DNA from 3 places in the Aminobacter aminovorans genome. Region 3 is predicted to be linked to each of the others. Evidence: predicted binding sites of a transcription regulator. Region 3 holds the regulator's gene; each other region holds the start of a gene.

Region 1 (5,038 bases), 1.5 Mb from region 3:
TGCTATCCGCGTCATAGTGCGCGCCGTTCGTGCCTCGCGGGCGCCGCTTACGCTCTGCCCGCCGCTGGTCCTGCGCGATCCAGGCGACAGCTTCTCGCAACGCGCCGACGACATAAGCAACGGCCGCACGTCGCTTTTCGGTGATTGAACAACGCCTGAGCATTGCGGTTGTCTTGGGAAGACATACATCCGCCTGACCAGAGACCGGAGAAATTATGTGAAGAAGCTCTTCCGCCGCCTGCTGCCGAGATCGATGCGAGGCGGCGAGATCGTCATCCCCGTCATCAGGCTGCAAGGTACGATCATGTCGGGCGGCAGCCAGTTGCGGCCGACACTTTCGCTGGCATCGACTGCGGGGCTGATCGAAAAGGCCTTCTCGATTTCGAGCGCGCCCGCCGTCGCCATCTCGATCAATTCGCCCGGCGGCTCGCCGGTGCAGTCGCGCCTGATCTTCAAGCGCATCCGCGACCTTGCCGCCGAGAAGAACAAGAAAGTGCTGGTCTTCGTCGAGGACGTCGCGGCATCAGGCGGCTATATGATCGCCATTGCCGGCGACGAAATCTTCGCAGACCCATCCTCCATCGTCGGTTCGATCGGCGTGGTATCGGCCTCCTTCGGCTTCACCGACCTGATCAAGAAGATCGGCGTCGAGCGTCGCGTCTATACCGCAGGCGCCAACAAGGCGACGCTCGATCCGTTCCAGCCGGAGAAGGCCGAAGACGTCGAGCGACTGAAGAAGCTTCAGCTCGAAGTGCACGACACCTTCATCGACATGGTCAAGGAGCGCCGCCACGGCAAGCTGAAGGACGACCCCGACCTGTTCACCGGTCTGTTCTGGTCTGGCAAGAAGGGCCTCGAACTCGGTCTCGTCGATGCGCTCGGCGACATGCGCACGGTGCTCAAGGACCGCTATGGCGCCAAGGCCGAGCTCAAGCTCATCACGGCACCGCGCGGCCTGTTCGGCCGCAGGCTCGGCCTCGGCTCGTCCGCCCTGGGCTTCACGCCCGAAGCTGCCGGCGCCGTCGCCACCGGCCTGGTGGATGCGGCGGAAGAACGCGCTTTGTGGAGCCGGTTCGGCCTTTGAAAAAGCCGAAACGGCGGATTATCATCCGGGTGTTGCCCCGGCTGGCCGGAAACGGCACCGAAGGGAGGAGAATGAAATGCCGCAGCTCATCTTTTTCGCGCTTGTCGGCGTGGTTGGCTATATCGGCTACCGCTCCTTCATCAAGGAGGCCGAACGGGTGACTGCCAAGGTACGGCGCAACGAAAAGCAGCGCCAGACGGGCGCCAACGGCACGCTGGTCAAGGATCCTGAAACCGGCGAGTACCGGCTCGAGAAAGACTGACACCCAGCCCGTGACCTTCAACAGCGTCCCGCTCGCCGAACTCGCCCCGGCCAAGATCAATCTGGCGCTGCATGTCACCGGCCGGCGCCATGACGGCTATCATCTGCTCGAAAGCCTCGTCGTCTTCGCCGAACTCGGTGACCGCATTACGGTCGCAGCGGCGGCCGAGGAAAGCTTCGTCGTTGACGGCCCCTTCGCCACCGACGTGCCGGTCGACGGCGGCAATCTGGTACTCAAGGCCCGCGACGCGCTGCGTACTGCCTTTCCTCAACACACGACACAGCCGGTCGCCATAGCGCTGGAAAAAAACCTGCCGGTCGCCTCGGGCATCGGCGGCGGTTCGAGCGATGCGGCCGCCGCTTTGCGCGCACTGAGTCGCCTCTGGCGCCTGCCGGCCGATGCCTCCGAACTGGCCCGCCTCGCTTTGCCGCTCGGCGCCGACCTGCCGATGTGCCTGGCCGGGCATCCGCTGATCGCCCGCGGCATCGGCGAGCAACTCGACCCGGTCCGGCATTTTCCCTGCCTGCCGATGGTGCTGGTCAATCCTGGCATCGCAGTGGCGACACCGAGCGTTTTCCAGGCGCTGAAGCGGCGCGAAAATCCGCCGCTTGCCCCCCTCGACAGCGCCGACACCGTGCTCGACTGGCTGACCATTAGCCGCAACGACCTTGAACCTCCGGCGATCTCGGTCGAGCCCTCTATTGCCGAGGTGCTGGCGGCACTTCGCAGCTCCGGCGCCTCTTTCGCCCGCATGTCGGGATCGGGTGCCACCTGCTTCGGCATTTTTGACGGCAACGCTGCCGCCGCGCGCGCGGCAGCGGCAATCTCGGCAGAGCATCCCGGCTGGTTCAGTGCCGCCACAACGACCCGGACCTAGGAGCCCAAGACAAATGGCAAGTGAGCCCCGGACAAGTGATCCCCGCCCCTTCGTCCCCGTCCGCATCGCCGTGCTGACCGTCTCCGACACCCGCACCCTGGCCGAGGACAGATCTGGCCAGACGCTTGCCGACCGCATCACTGAAGCGGGCCACGTGCTCAAGGCACGTCACATCGTCACCGACGACAAGGACAAGATCCGCGACCAGGTCACCGCCTGGACGCTCGATGCCGAGATCGACGTGATCATCACCACTGGAGGGACCGGCTTCACCGGCCGTGACGTCACCCCCGACGCGCTGGAGCCGATCTTCGAAAAGCGCATGGACGGCTTCTCTGAAGTGTTCCACCGCATTTCCTATGACAAGATCGGGACGTCGACGATCCAGTCTCGCGCTACCGGCGGCGTGCTCAACGCCACCTTCGTGTTCGTGCTGCCGGGATCGCCAGGCGCTTGCCGCGACGCCTGGGACGGCATCCTCAAGGCGCAGCTCGACTACCGCCACATGCCGTGCAATTTCGTGGAGATCATGCCGCGGCTCGACGAGCACCTCAGGCGCGGCGGCGCCAGGTCCAGCTGAGGCTGCTGCGTCTTAGGCAATTCCGTACGGAAAAACCGCGGCGCACTTTTCCTGGAATTGCCCTAGCGCTGCGCGACGACGATTTCCGCGTCGAGCGTCTTCATGGCTAGCCCGCGCGCGATGCCTTCGGCGTCCGCGCCATTGCGGCCCAGAACAGCTGCCTGCTTCCTGGTGATCACCAGACCCTGCTCCAGAGCGCGTGGCCGCGATGTGACCCGTTCCCAGAATGGCCGGTTGCTCGCCCGCGACCGGGTGAAACGCGCCGCAATCGCCAGTCGGCTGATGTGGCGCACCGCGTCTTCGGTCCAGCCCTCGGCCAGACGAGCACCCGGCTCGAGCAGCAGCAGCCAATCGCTCCTGGCCTGCGCGATGCCCGCCTGGATACCGCCCTTGGCGAGATAGGCGCAGCCGGCATGCTCGGCGACATAGTGGGTCTGGTCGGTAGAACCGAGGTCGCAGACGATCACTTCGCGCACGACACCCTCGACAGCGCCGCCGACCAGCGAGGCCAGCGTGCGCGCCAACCCCTCCTCGTCGTCCCTGGTCTCGATCAGAACGCTCAGCATATCTAGCCGCATATCGGAAAGCCGGCCGAAGCGCCAGCCTCGCCGCCCCAGCAACAAAGTTCTTGCTTTGTTCTGCTTTCCAAAATAGGAATAGTTTCATGCCGAACGAATCGACGGACGGCCTTTTTCCCTTCGGGAGATAGCGAAATGGAACCCATCGCACGGGCCGATATTGCCGCTTTCAAGGGTGGCGGGGCGGGAATGGCCAATGCCATGATCGAGGAAAGCGGCCTGCGCATCAACCATGAGCGCAGGCGCGGCCGCGGTGCCGGCGTCAACCCGTCAGGGCGTTACGAACCGGTCAGCCGCCATGTCTTCGACGACGGCTGGAGCACCATCGAGGAGCTGCCGCCGTTCAAGACCGAGGTTCAGGTCGAAAAGCCGCGCACCATCATCACCCGCAACGAATCGCCCGACATCTCCTTCGACCGTTCGATCAATCCCTATCGCGGCTGCGAGCATGGCTGCGTCTATTGTTTCGCCCGTCCCACCCACAGCTATATGGGCTTGTCGGCTGGGCTCGATTTCGAATCCAAGCTGTTCGCCAAGCCTGACGCGGCACGGCTGCTCGACCGAGAACTGTCCAAGGACGGCTACCAACCGCGCACGATCGCCATCGGCACCAACACAGACCCCTACCAGCCGATCGAGAAGCATTGGCGCATCATGCGCGAGGTGCTCGAGGTGCTGGAAGCACGCAATCACCCTGTCGGCATCGTCACCAAGTCGGCCATGGTTACGCGCGACATAGACATCCTCAGCCGCATGGCCGCGAAGGGCCTTGCCAAGGTGGCGCTGTCGGTGACGACCCTCGACCGCATGCTGGCGCGGACCATGGAGCCGCGGGCAGCAACGCCTACCAAGCGCCTCGAGGCTATCAGGCAGCTCTCAGATGCCGGCATCCCGGTCTCGGTGATGGTGGCACCGATCATCCCCGGGCTCACCGACCAGGAGATCGAGCGCATCCTCGACTCGGCCAAGGCCGCCGGTGCCACCAGCGCCGGCTATGTCATCCTGCGTCTGCCGCTCGAAGTCAGCCCGATCTTCAAGGACTGGCTGCTCCGCCACTATCCCGACAGCTATCGCCACGTGCTGTCACTGATCCGCTCGATGCGCGACGGCAAGGACTATGATTCGGAGTGGGGCAAGCGCATGAAGGGCAAGGGTCCCTATGCCTGGCAGATCGGCCGACGCTTCGAGATCGCGGCCCAGCGCCTCGGCCTCAACTCGGTGCGCACGCCGCTGAGGACCGACCTTTTCGAGGCCGGCCCCAAGGACCAGTTGCAGCTGACGCTGCTTTGAACATTTGGGCGGGCATCGTCGTCCGCCCGTGCAAGAGATTCCGTCCGGCCGTTCCCCGTGGCCAGTTGACGGTGCCTTCCCGGACCGCCGCCCTAATCGGCCGGGAAGGACTTGCGGAGGATCGGGGCCGATGCGAGCATCGCCGCACTATGGCTCGCCCGCGCTCCGATTCTCCGCCCCTCTTCGAATTCATCGACAAGCCCGACTTCGCCTTCGAAACGAAAGCGATATTGGGCGGCCTGTGGCCATGCGCCGGCCTTGACGAAGCCGGACGCGGACCGCTCGCCGGGCCGGTTGTCGCAGCCGCCGTCGTTCTCGACCCCGGCAATATCCCTTCGGGGCTGGATGATTCCAAGCGCCTCACGGC
Region 2 (5,038 bases), 2.2 Mb from region 3:
CCGTCATCTTCGATCTGGAAGACGCCGTGCTGCCCGAGCACAAACTGGCGGCACGGGACAGGCTGGCAAAATTCTTCGCCGAACGGCCGTCCGGGGCACGTGAATATGTCGTGCGCATCAACGGGCTGAAAACGCAGTGGGGGCCGGACGATCTCGCTGCCGCCGGCGGCTGGGCCGCCGATGGCGTGGTGCTGCCCAAAGTCGAGACGCCGCGCGACCTGCTCGAAGCCAATGACGTGCTCGACGAGGCCGACGCGCCCGACACGCTCAAGCTCTGGGCGATGATCGAGACGCCGCGGGCGCTGGTCAATCTGGCGGCCATCGCCGAGCTCGGCCGCGATCCCTCGGCACGGCTGTCGTGCCTGATCGCCGGGCTCAACGACCTTGCCAAGGACACCGGCGTCAAGCTCACGCCCGACCGCCGCTATCTCCAGTCCTGGCTGATGCAGATGGTGCTCGCCGCCCGCGCCGGCGGTGTCGACATGCTCGACAGCGTCTCCAACGATTTCCGCGATCTCGAGGCCTTTGCCGTCGAGTGTGGCGAGGCGGCCGCCATGGGCTTTTCGGGCAAGACAGTCATCCATCCGGCCCAGATCGGCCCGGCCAATGCGGCGTTCTCGCCCTCAGTCGAGGCACTTGCCGAGGCGCGGGCCGTCGTCGACGCCTTCGCGCTTCCTGAGAACACGTCCTCAGGTGTAATCTCGCTCGGCGGCAAGATGGTCGAGCGGCTGCACCTTGCAGAGGCCGAGCGGCTTCTGGCGCGGGCAGCGCAGCTCGAAAGCCTCAAGCACTGAAAGGGACACCGCCATGAAACTCTACCGCTTCCTGACCGGCCCCGACGACGCAACCTTCTGCCACAAGGTTACGGCTGCAGTGAACAAGGGTTGGCACCTGTTCGGCTCGCCGACCTATTCGTTCGACGCCGAAACCAGGACTATGCGCTGCGGCCAGGCGGTGGTGAAGGATGTCGAGGGCCACGACTACGAGGCCGGCGTCACCAAGCTCAGCGACTACTGATGTCGGGGAGCTGCCGCTATTCGGCGGCTTCCTCCAGCCTTTCCATGTCCTCGTCGGACAGGCCGAAATGGTGGCCGATCTCATGGATCAGCACATGGGTGACGATGTCGCCCAGCGTCTCCTCGTTCTCGGCCCAGTAGTCGAGAATGGCGCGGCGGTAGAGCGTGACCCGGTTGGGACCTTCGCCGGTCTGCGGGTTCCAGCGCTCGGCGATGCCGCGTCCCTCGAACAGGCCGAGCAGGTCGAACGGCGTTTCAAGCGACAGGTCGTCCATGATCTCGTCGGTCGGGAATTCGGCCAGCAGGATGACGACCTCGCCGGTCAGCTGGCGAAACTCCTCCGGCAGATGCGCATAGGCTTCGAGCGCCAGGAGCTCCATTTCCTCGATCGAGGGCGAAAGCTGGTCGTGCCAGGCGCGGGTCTTGTAAATGCGGGCCATTCTTTGTCCTTTTGGGGGCATATAACCCTTTGCCGCCACGCTTACGAGGCCTTTGCCGCTCGGGCGCCAAATTAGCGGCAACAGGAGCAGGGCAGGAGAGGAATAAATTCTCCTTGAATCGACTTGACTCTCCCTAGCGCCTCTGGAATCTATAAGAACATAACAGGAACAACCGGGGAAGCAGATCGACATGGCGACCAGCGCCGTGGCGCGGGATGTCGTTTTTGCCTTGCGCCAGAAGATAGCGAAGATCGAGGGAACGCTGGCCCAAAGGCTGGTCGCGCCTGCCGACGGCCAACCGGTCGCCGGGCTCCTGGTCCGCCGCAACGGCCATGCCTCGGCGCGCGACTTCTTCCTGCCGACAGGTGTCGAACGCCTCGACGAGGTGCTCGGCGGCGGCCTGCCGAAGGCGGCGCTGACCGAGATCCATGGCACCGAAACCCGAAATGCCGGTGCGGCCGCTGGGCTCGCGCTCTGCCTCGTCAGCGTCATGCTGAAGGAGCGGTCGCGGCCCAGGGACCTGGTGTTGTGGGTGGGTAGCACAGAGATGTTCCGGGAGGCGGGGCTTCCTTATGCGCCGGGTCTCGCCAGCTTCTTCGGCCTATCAGCCGAAAGCCTGCTGCTTGCCGAGGCGCCGAAAGCCGCCGATGTGCTGTGGATTGCCGAAGAGGCTGCCCGCATCGAGGAGATCGCAGCCGTCGTCGTCGAACTGCGCGGCAATCCGCGCAGCGTCGACCTCACGGCGACGCGCCGCCTGCACCGGCGGGCGCAGGACAGCGGCCGGCCGGTCTTCCTGTTGCGCCAGTCGGCCGCGCCGGAGCCAACGGCAGCACCCGTGCGGCTGGTCGTCTCGCCCGCGCCGGCCACCCTGCGGCAGACGCTTCTCGGGCCGCTGGTCGGTTCGATCGCAGCACCGGCTTTTGCTGTCGAGATCGGGAAGAGCCGTACCGCTCTTCCCGGCAGCTTCATTCTGGAATGGAACCCCGATGCACGCACCCTCGCAGAACGAAACCCAGAGAATCGTGTCGCTGTGGTTTCCCCATCTCGCGGCCGAACGCATCCTCCGACGCAGGTTGGGGCGGTCCTGGCGTTCAAGCCCGCAGCCGCTGAAGCCGCTGGTAACCAGCCATCGGGAGAGCAACACCCAGCGCATCGCCGGCCTCGACGCACGGGCTGAGGCGCTCCGGCTGAAGCCGGGCATGGGCATCGCCGAGGCGCGCGCCATGCATCCAAACATCGACGTCGTCGAGGCCGACCCCGAGGCCGACCGCAGGCTGCTCGAAGGGTTGGCCGATTGGTGTGACCGCTACACGCCGCTTGTCGCGATCGACGGCGAAAACGGGCTGTTCCTCGACATCACCGGGTGCGCCCATCTCTTCGGTGGCGAAAAGGCGCTGCTCGCCGACCTCATGGCGCGGTTTTTCCATCAGGGTTTCGACGTGCGCGCCGGTCTTGCCTCGACGCCCGGTGCTGCATGGGCTGCGGCCCGTTTTGCCGCCGGCCAGATCCTGGCTCCGGGCAACGAGCGCAATTTTCTCGCCCGCTTGCCGCTGTCGGCGCTCAGGATCGATGCCAGGACCAAGGCGAGCCTCGAAAGCGTCGGACTGCGCAGCGTCGGTGCGATCATGGACGGGCCGCGCGCTCCGCTCGTCCGCCGCTTCGGCACTGAGCTCATCGAGCGGCTGGACCAGGCGCTGGGCCGGCTCGAGGAGGCGATCTCGCCGCGCCTGCCGGTCGCCCCGCTTTCGGTCGAACGGCATCTCGCCGACCCGCTGTCGCTGATCGACGACATCGAGCGGCTGATCGGCCTGCTCGCCGCCACCCTCAAGGTCGATCTCGAACGCAGGGAGGAGGGTGCGCGGGCGCTCGAACTCCTGCTGTTTCGGGTCGATGGCATGGTCAGCCGCATAACTGTCGGTGCCTCGCGCCCCATCCGTGAGCCGACACTGGTGCGCAGGCTGTTTCATGAGCGGTTGGCGATGCTCGGCGAGAGCCTCGATGCCGGCTATGGCTTCGACCTGGTGCGTCTCTCCGCCCTGTCGACGGCCCGCTTCGACGCGCGCCAGGCCGACCTTGCCGGCGAGGTCGAAGATGGCGGCGAGGAACTGGCGATCTTTGCCGATCGCATCGGTGCCCGCCTTGGCGACGCCGCGGTACTCGAAGCCGTCCCCGTCGAGAGCCATTTGCCCGAACGTGCTTCGCCTGCCCGGCCCTATGCCCAGGAGGAGGCCCGCAAAAGCCTGGTAGCGTGTCCGGCCAAGCCGGTGCAGCAAGCCGGCCGGCGCCCTCGACAGGTCGACCGCCCCATCCGCCTGTTCCGACAGCCCGAACCCATTGACGTTCCGGCGACCGAGGTTCCCGATGGTCCGCCGCTCAATTTCCGCTGGCGCCGGGCGTTGCATCGCGTGGCCCGCGCGGAAGGGCCCGAACGCATCGCACCCGAATGGTGGCGCGAGGAGTCGGACGCGCCGACGCGCGACTACTACCGTATCGAGGACGCCGAAGGCCGCCGCTACTGGCTCTACAGGCAGGGCCTCTACAATGCGCAAGCGGTGCCGCGCTGGTTCCTGCACGGGGTCTTCGCATGAACATGGTCGTTGCTGCCAACTATGCCGAATTCGGCATCCAGTCGAATTTCTCGTTCCTGCGGGGGGCTTCCGCGCCGGAAGAGCTGGTGATCGCGGCGAAGTTTCTGGGGCTTTCGGCCATCGGCCTTGCCGACTGCAACACGGTGGCGGGTGTCGTCCGCGCATGGAAGATGGCTCAGACGGAGGAGATGGCCTACCACCCGGGATGTCGGCTGGTTTTCGCCGACGGCACGCCCGACATGCTTGCCTACCCCAGGGATCGCAAGGGTTGGGGGCATCTGTGCCGCATGCTTACCCAGGCCAATATACGGGATGAGAGCGAAAAGGGCGCACCGCTTCTCTACCGGAAGGATCTTTTGGAGTGGGGCGACCTGCTGTCGCTCGCCATCCTGCCCGACGTGACGGCTGCCACGGAAGATGACGTCACGCTTCTGCGCAGTCTCAAGGAGCGGTTCGGCACCTCCTTGTGGCTGGCGGTCGCGCCGAATTTTGACGGCAACGACCGCTTCAGGATCGAGCAGGCCGTGACCATGGCCGCGATGGCAGGCGTGCCGCTGATGGCGACCAATGATGCGCTCTACCATGCCCCGAGCCAGCGCGCGCTTCAGGACGTGCTGACTGCGATCCGCCTCAGTGTGCCTGTTGCCGAGGCTGGCTTCGAGCTCAAGGCGAACGCCGAACGCCACCTCAAGGCGCCGGTCGATATGGCGAGGCTTTTTCGCAACCACCCGGAGGCCCTGGCCGAGACGCTGCGCTTTGCCGAAAGCCTGCATTTCTCGCTGAAGGAGCTCCAATACAATTATCCCGACGAACCGACGGAATCGGGTCTCGAACCGCAGGCGGAATTGGAAAGGCTGACCTGCGAAGGGGCAAAAGAGCGCTACCCCGACGGGGTTCCGGAGAAGGTTCAGGGGATCATCAGGCATGAGCTCGGCATCGTCGAAAAGCTCAATTACGCCCGCTACTTCCTCACCGTCCACGACATAGTCCAGTT
Region 3 (5,038 bases):
TCGAGGTCCACGACGAAGAAGAAACGGAACGTGCGCTGAAGCTCAGGTCGCGGCTGCTCGGCATCAACAACCGCAACCTGCGCACATTCGAGGTCAGCCTCGATACCTCGGAGCGCTTGGCGCCGAAGGTGCCGGCAGATCGGCTGCTGGTCGGCGAAAGCGGCATCTTCACCCATGCCGATTGCCTGCGTCTGCAGAAATCCGGCATCTCCAATTTCCTCGTCGGCGAAAGCCTGATGCGGCAGGCCGACGTGACGTCGGCGACGCGCGCGCTGCTCGATGGCGCAACGCTGGCAAGCGCCTGACATGGCAACCACCCTCACCCATATCGGCGCCACCGGCGAGGCCAACATGGTCGACGTCGGCGACAAGGCCGAGACGACACGCACGGCAATTGCCGAAGGCCATGTGGTGATGCGCCCGGAGACACTGGCGTTGATCCTGTCGGGCAACGCCAAGAAGGGCGACGTTCTCGGCACCGCGCGCATCGCCGGCATCATGGCGGCCAAACGCACGCATGAGCTCGTGCCGCTCTGCCATCCGATCCTTTTGACCAAGGTTTCGGTCGAGATCGAAGCTGACGAGGCCCTGCCCGGCCTGCGGGTGACGGCGCTCGCCCGTGTCACCGGCAAGACCGGCGTCGAGATGGAGGCGCTGACCGCAGCGTCGGTCGCCTGCCTGACCATCTACGACATGGCAAAGGCCGCCGATCGCGGCATGGTGATCTCGGGCATCCGGTTGGTCGAAAAAACCGGCGGCAAGTCCGGCGACTACAAGGCGGCTGAATAGATGGCCCTGCTGCCCGTCGCCGACGCCCTGGCGCGCCTGCTCGACGGTGCTGAGCCGCGCTGCACGGAGACTGTTGCTCTTGCCCAGGCCGCGGGTCGGGTTCTGTCGGCGCCGCTGCATGCCCTGCGCACCCAGCCGCCCTTTGATGCATCCGCAATGGACGGCTACGCGGTGCAGGCCGCCGACATCGCTTCGCTGCCGGCGCGTCTCAAGGTCATCGGCCAGGCACCCGCCGGCAAGCAGTTCACGGGCACCGTCTGTCCAGGCGAATGCGTCCGCATCTTCACCGGAGCACCGGTACCTCGAGGCACTGATACCGTCGTCATTCAGGAGAACGTTCGCGATCTCGGCGATGGCGAGATCGAGGTGGTCGAGCCGACGAGTGCCGGCCGCAATATCCGCGCCAGGGGTCTCGACTTCAAGCAGGACGACCTCATTCTGGATGCCGGACGCGTGCTCGACCCGGCAGCGCTCTCGCTGATCGCGGCTGCCAACCATCCCGGCGTCGAAGTGCTACGGGCACCTCTGGTAGCCATCATCGCCACCGGGGACGAACTGCTGCCGCCGGGCAGCAACCCCGGACCCGATCAGATCATTGCCTCCAACGCCTATGGTGTCGCGGCGATCGTTCAATCGGTCGGCGCGCGCGTGCTCGATCTCGGCATCGCCGCTGACCGCACCGAGGCAATCGCCGCATTGGTGGCGAAGGCGCTCGCAGCGGACGCTGACGTGATCGTCACGCTGGGCGGTGCTTCGGTCGGCGACCATGACCTCGTCCATCGAGTCCTCACCGATCTCGGCATGGCTCTCAACTTCTGGAAAATCGCCATGCGGCCCGGCAAGCCGCTGATGTTCGGCCGGCTTGGCGCCAGCCGCTGCGTCGGCCTGCCGGGAAATCCGGTCGCCAGCCTGATCTGCTCGCAGATCTTCCTGAAGCCCTTGGTGGCGAAGCTCGGTGGACGTTCCTATTCGCACGACATGCGCACGGGCATTCTCGACACGGCAATGGCCGCCAATGATCTGCGCCAGGATTTCGTCCGTGCGGCCGCGCGTGAAACCTCTGAGGGTCTCGTCGTCACGCCTTACCTGGTCCAGGATTCCTCGATGCTGCGCACGCTGGCCGCCGCCAACTGCGCCATCGTGCGGGCGCCCTTCGCACCGGCGATCGATGCCGGCAGCGCCTGCCAGGTGATGATGCTTCGCTGAAGCAAGCGCCTCCAGCCTTCACGAAATATCAACGGTTGCGGAACACAACTGGAACATATAGTGTTTGTTCTGGGTTTGTTTTTCTTCTGATTCCTCGGGGGTGGCGATGCTGACGCGCAAACAACACGAGCTTTTGCTATTCATCCACGAGCGGCTGAAGGAGGCGGGCATTCCGCCGTCGTTCGACGAGATGAAGGAAGCACTCGACCTCGCCTCCAAGTCCGGCATCCATCGCCTGATCACAGCTCTGGAAGAGCGCGGCTTCATCAGGCGCCTGCCCAACCGGGCCCGTGCACTCGAAGTGCTGCGCCTGCCCGATTCCATCGCGCCAGGCCTGAACGCGGCGAGGAAGTTCTCGCCCAGCGTCATCGAGGGCAGCCTTGGACGCAAACCGGATCCTTCACGCAGCATGTCGGCCGGCAATGACGACGATGTTGCATCGGCGGTTGCCATTCCCGTCATGGGACGCATCGCGGCCGGTGTGCCGATCGACGCCATCCAGCACAAGACCCATTCGATTTCAGTGCCGCCTGACATGATCATGGGCGGCGAGCATTACGCGCTTGAGGTCAAGGGCGACTCGATGATCGAGGCCGGCATCTTCGACGGCGACACTGTCGTCATCCGCAGTTCGACCACGGCCAATCCGGGCGAGATCATCGTCGCCCTTGTCGACGATGAGGAAGCGACGCTCAAGCGCTTCCGCCGCAAGGGCGCCTCGATCGCACTCGAGGCCGCCAATCCCGCTTACGAAACCCGCATCTTCGGGCCCGACAGGGTCAAGGTGCAGGGCAAGCTTGTCGGACTGATCCGCCGCTACTGATTTTCGGAGATTGCGGACTGCAAACATCGAAGGGCGGCTTTGACTACCGTCTGTGACTGTTCAGTATGCCGACCGCAATCCGCTACCCGGCCGATCTGCGCTTGGCTATGGTGACGCTGCTGGTGACTGCGTTGGGGCGGGTGTCGGCCTCTCTGGCTGTACCGTAGGTTGCGCCGTCGGCGCTTTCGGAGGTCTCTCGGCACGCTTGTAGGACGCCAGTCCCCGTGCTTCGCGTGAGAACTGGCGCTGGATGTGCCACGGGCGGTAGGGTTCTGGCACGGCGTGGCGAATGTCGATCTTCAGGCTGCTTGCTGTCTGATGCGTGATGAATATCGCGGCACTGCCGAGGCGCGCCAGTTCGCGCTTGGTAAGCACAACAGGCGCGGTCGACGTCGCCCCGGAGCAGATTCCGCCGGCCGTGGCATCGTCGACCACGATGAAATCCGCGCTGTCGCAGGCACGTGCAGCGGCTTCAGCATTCGCCGCATGGATGATCCGCTCGCCCGCCGCTCCTTGGACAGCACAGAGTTCCTCGCCGCAGACGAAGTTTCCTGCGGCCGCGACATTCACTGACGGTTTTTTCGCACTCGGGTCGGATGAATTGTCCGTACCGGCGGCGCGATCCATCGCCGGGCGTGCCGGGCTGACGACAGTTTCGGCCATCAGCGCGCGCTGCCAGTTGTCGACGGTGAATTGGTTCGGCCGGGCGCGATTGACGGCCAGCTTGCCGCCGCCGACCGGCACGCCGACGAGGCGGCCGTCTTCCGAAACGAGGACGTCTGGCGTTTCCGTTTCCACCACCATCAGCAGTCCTAGGGCAGCGAAGGGCAGTGCCGCTATGCGCAGCCAGGTCGTCGCCGTCGACGCAATGACGAGTGCTGCGGTGAACAGCAGCACTGCATGCGGCGAAACAAGGCCAACCGCGTCGACCGGCGAATATGCCGAGAACCACGTGGCGATGCCAATCATTCCTTTCAGGCCGGCCCCCATCGTGTCGAGGAAGAGGCCGTCGAGCCCGAGCGGCATGAAAATCCCTGCCATGACCGCGAAAGGCATCACCAGGACCGACACAAGCGGCGTGACTGCAAGATTGGCGAACAGGCTGAGCGGCGATACGCGTTGAAAATGCCAGGCGCCGAACACGCTGGTCGCCAGCCCGGCAATCACCGAGGTCGCGACGAGGCCGACCGCAACTGCCGCAGACCAGTGCCAGATCTTCGACGGCAGCGACCTTTGGACGACCGGCATCGCTTGTTCTTCCCGCCTTTCAGACCACCAGGCATAGGCACTGACAAGGGCGGCTGTGGCGGCAAACGACATCTGAAAGCTCGGCCCGACGACCTCATGGGGCGAGATCAGGATCACCACGACGGCGGAGATTGCGAGGTTGCGCATGGTGAGTGCTGCGCGATCGAACAGCACTGCCGTCAGCATCACCGCCAGCATGATGAAACTGCGCTGCGCCGCGACCTCGGCGCCGGAAATGAACAGATAGCCTCCGGTCGCAGCCAGGGCAGCACCTGCCGCATATTTCTTGACCGGCCGGCATGAGGTGAAGGCGGGAAAGGCAGCGAAGGACAGCCGCATCAGCAGCATGATGGTTCCCGCGACCATTGCCATGTGCAGGCCCGAGATCGAGATGATGTGATAAAGCCCGGTACGCCGCAGCGCCTCGTTGACGTCGTCGGGAATGCCACCGCGCACACCGACCATCAAGGCGGCCGCGATTTCACCCTCCGGCCCGCCGATGCGTTCGCGAATGCGCTGGGCGATCTTTTCACGCAAATTCTCTACCGAAGCGAAGGCACGTTCGCTGACCGACGGTGGCTGCGTGGTTACGCCGAGTTCCGGCCCCTTCATGAAAAACCCGCTGGCGCCGATGCCGTCGAAGTAGCTTTCGAAGGAAAAATCATAGCTGCCCGGCCGCACAGGCCCGGACGGCGGCATCAGCCTGACATACCCCGTCACCTCGGAACCCGCCATGACACCCTCAGGAATCTTGCGGGCAGTGAGCCGCACCCGCTCAGGCGCAAAACGCAATACAGGGCGCGCGGTCGCCAGAACGTCGAGCGTCAGCCGCACCCGAGCGTTGCCCAGATTGTCGATGCCGACGACGCGTCCGGTGATGGCCGTCGAGATTTCGGCGCCCACCACTTTGGTCGCCATTCGCAGCGTCTCGAACTTGGCAACGGCCGTGCCAAGCATGAAGGCGGCGACAGC

Evidence for each region. Region 3 encodes LexA, which represses DNA repair genes until DNA is damaged. Its sites were predicted from a motif close to TGTTCNNNNTGTGTTCNG; they were not measured.
Region 1: DY201_RS22470 (PA0069 family radical SAM protein) is a predicted target of LexA. The motif match lies at 3,427-3,444, and genes of this name have one in related genera.
Region 2: DY201_RS04085 (ImuA family protein) is a predicted target of LexA. The motif match lies at 1,610-1,627, and genes of this name have one in related genera.

The regions. Positions count from the first base shown of each region.
Region 1 is NZ_UFSM01000001.1:4,555,142-4,560,179, forward strand. It holds gene DY201_RS22440 (tRNA1(Val) (adenine(37)-N6)-methyltransferase) at 1-148, shown strand, start outside; gene DY201_RS22445 (S49 family peptidase) at 218-1,084, shown strand; gene DY201_RS22450 (hypothetical protein) at 1,161-1,346, shown strand; gene DY201_RS22455 (4-(cytidine 5'-diphospho)-2-C-methyl-D-erythritol kinase) at 1,357-2,223, shown strand; gene moaB (molybdenum cofactor biosynthesis protein B) at 2,237-2,803, shown strand; gene DY201_RS22465 (glycosyltransferase) at 2,866-3,369, opposite strand; gene DY201_RS22470 (PA0069 family radical SAM protein) at 3,517-4,671, shown strand; gene DY201_RS22475 (ribonuclease HII) at 4,821-5,038, shown strand, end outside.
Region 2 is NZ_UFSM01000001.1:846,960-851,997, forward strand. It holds gene DY201_RS04070 (HpcH/HpaI aldolase/citrate lyase family protein) at 1-794, shown strand, start outside; gene DY201_RS04075 (DUF1737 domain-containing protein) at 808-1,017, shown strand; gene DY201_RS04080 (metallopeptidase family protein) at 1,034-1,456, opposite strand; gene DY201_RS04085 (ImuA family protein) at 1,647-2,633, shown strand; gene DY201_RS04090 (Y-family DNA polymerase) at 2,530-4,044, shown strand; gene DY201_RS04095 (error-prone DNA polymerase) at 4,041-5,038, shown strand, end outside.
Region 3 is NZ_UFSM01000001.1:3,023,123-3,028,160, reverse strand. It holds gene trpC (indole-3-glycerol phosphate synthase TrpC) at 1-305, shown strand, start outside; gene moaC (cyclic pyranopterin monophosphate synthase MoaC) at 307-789, shown strand; gene DY201_RS14915 (molybdopterin molybdotransferase MoeA) at 790-1,995, shown strand; gene lexA (transcriptional repressor LexA) at 2,102-2,818, shown strand; gene DY201_RS14905 (ComEC/Rec2 family competence protein) at 2,924-5,038, opposite strand, start outside.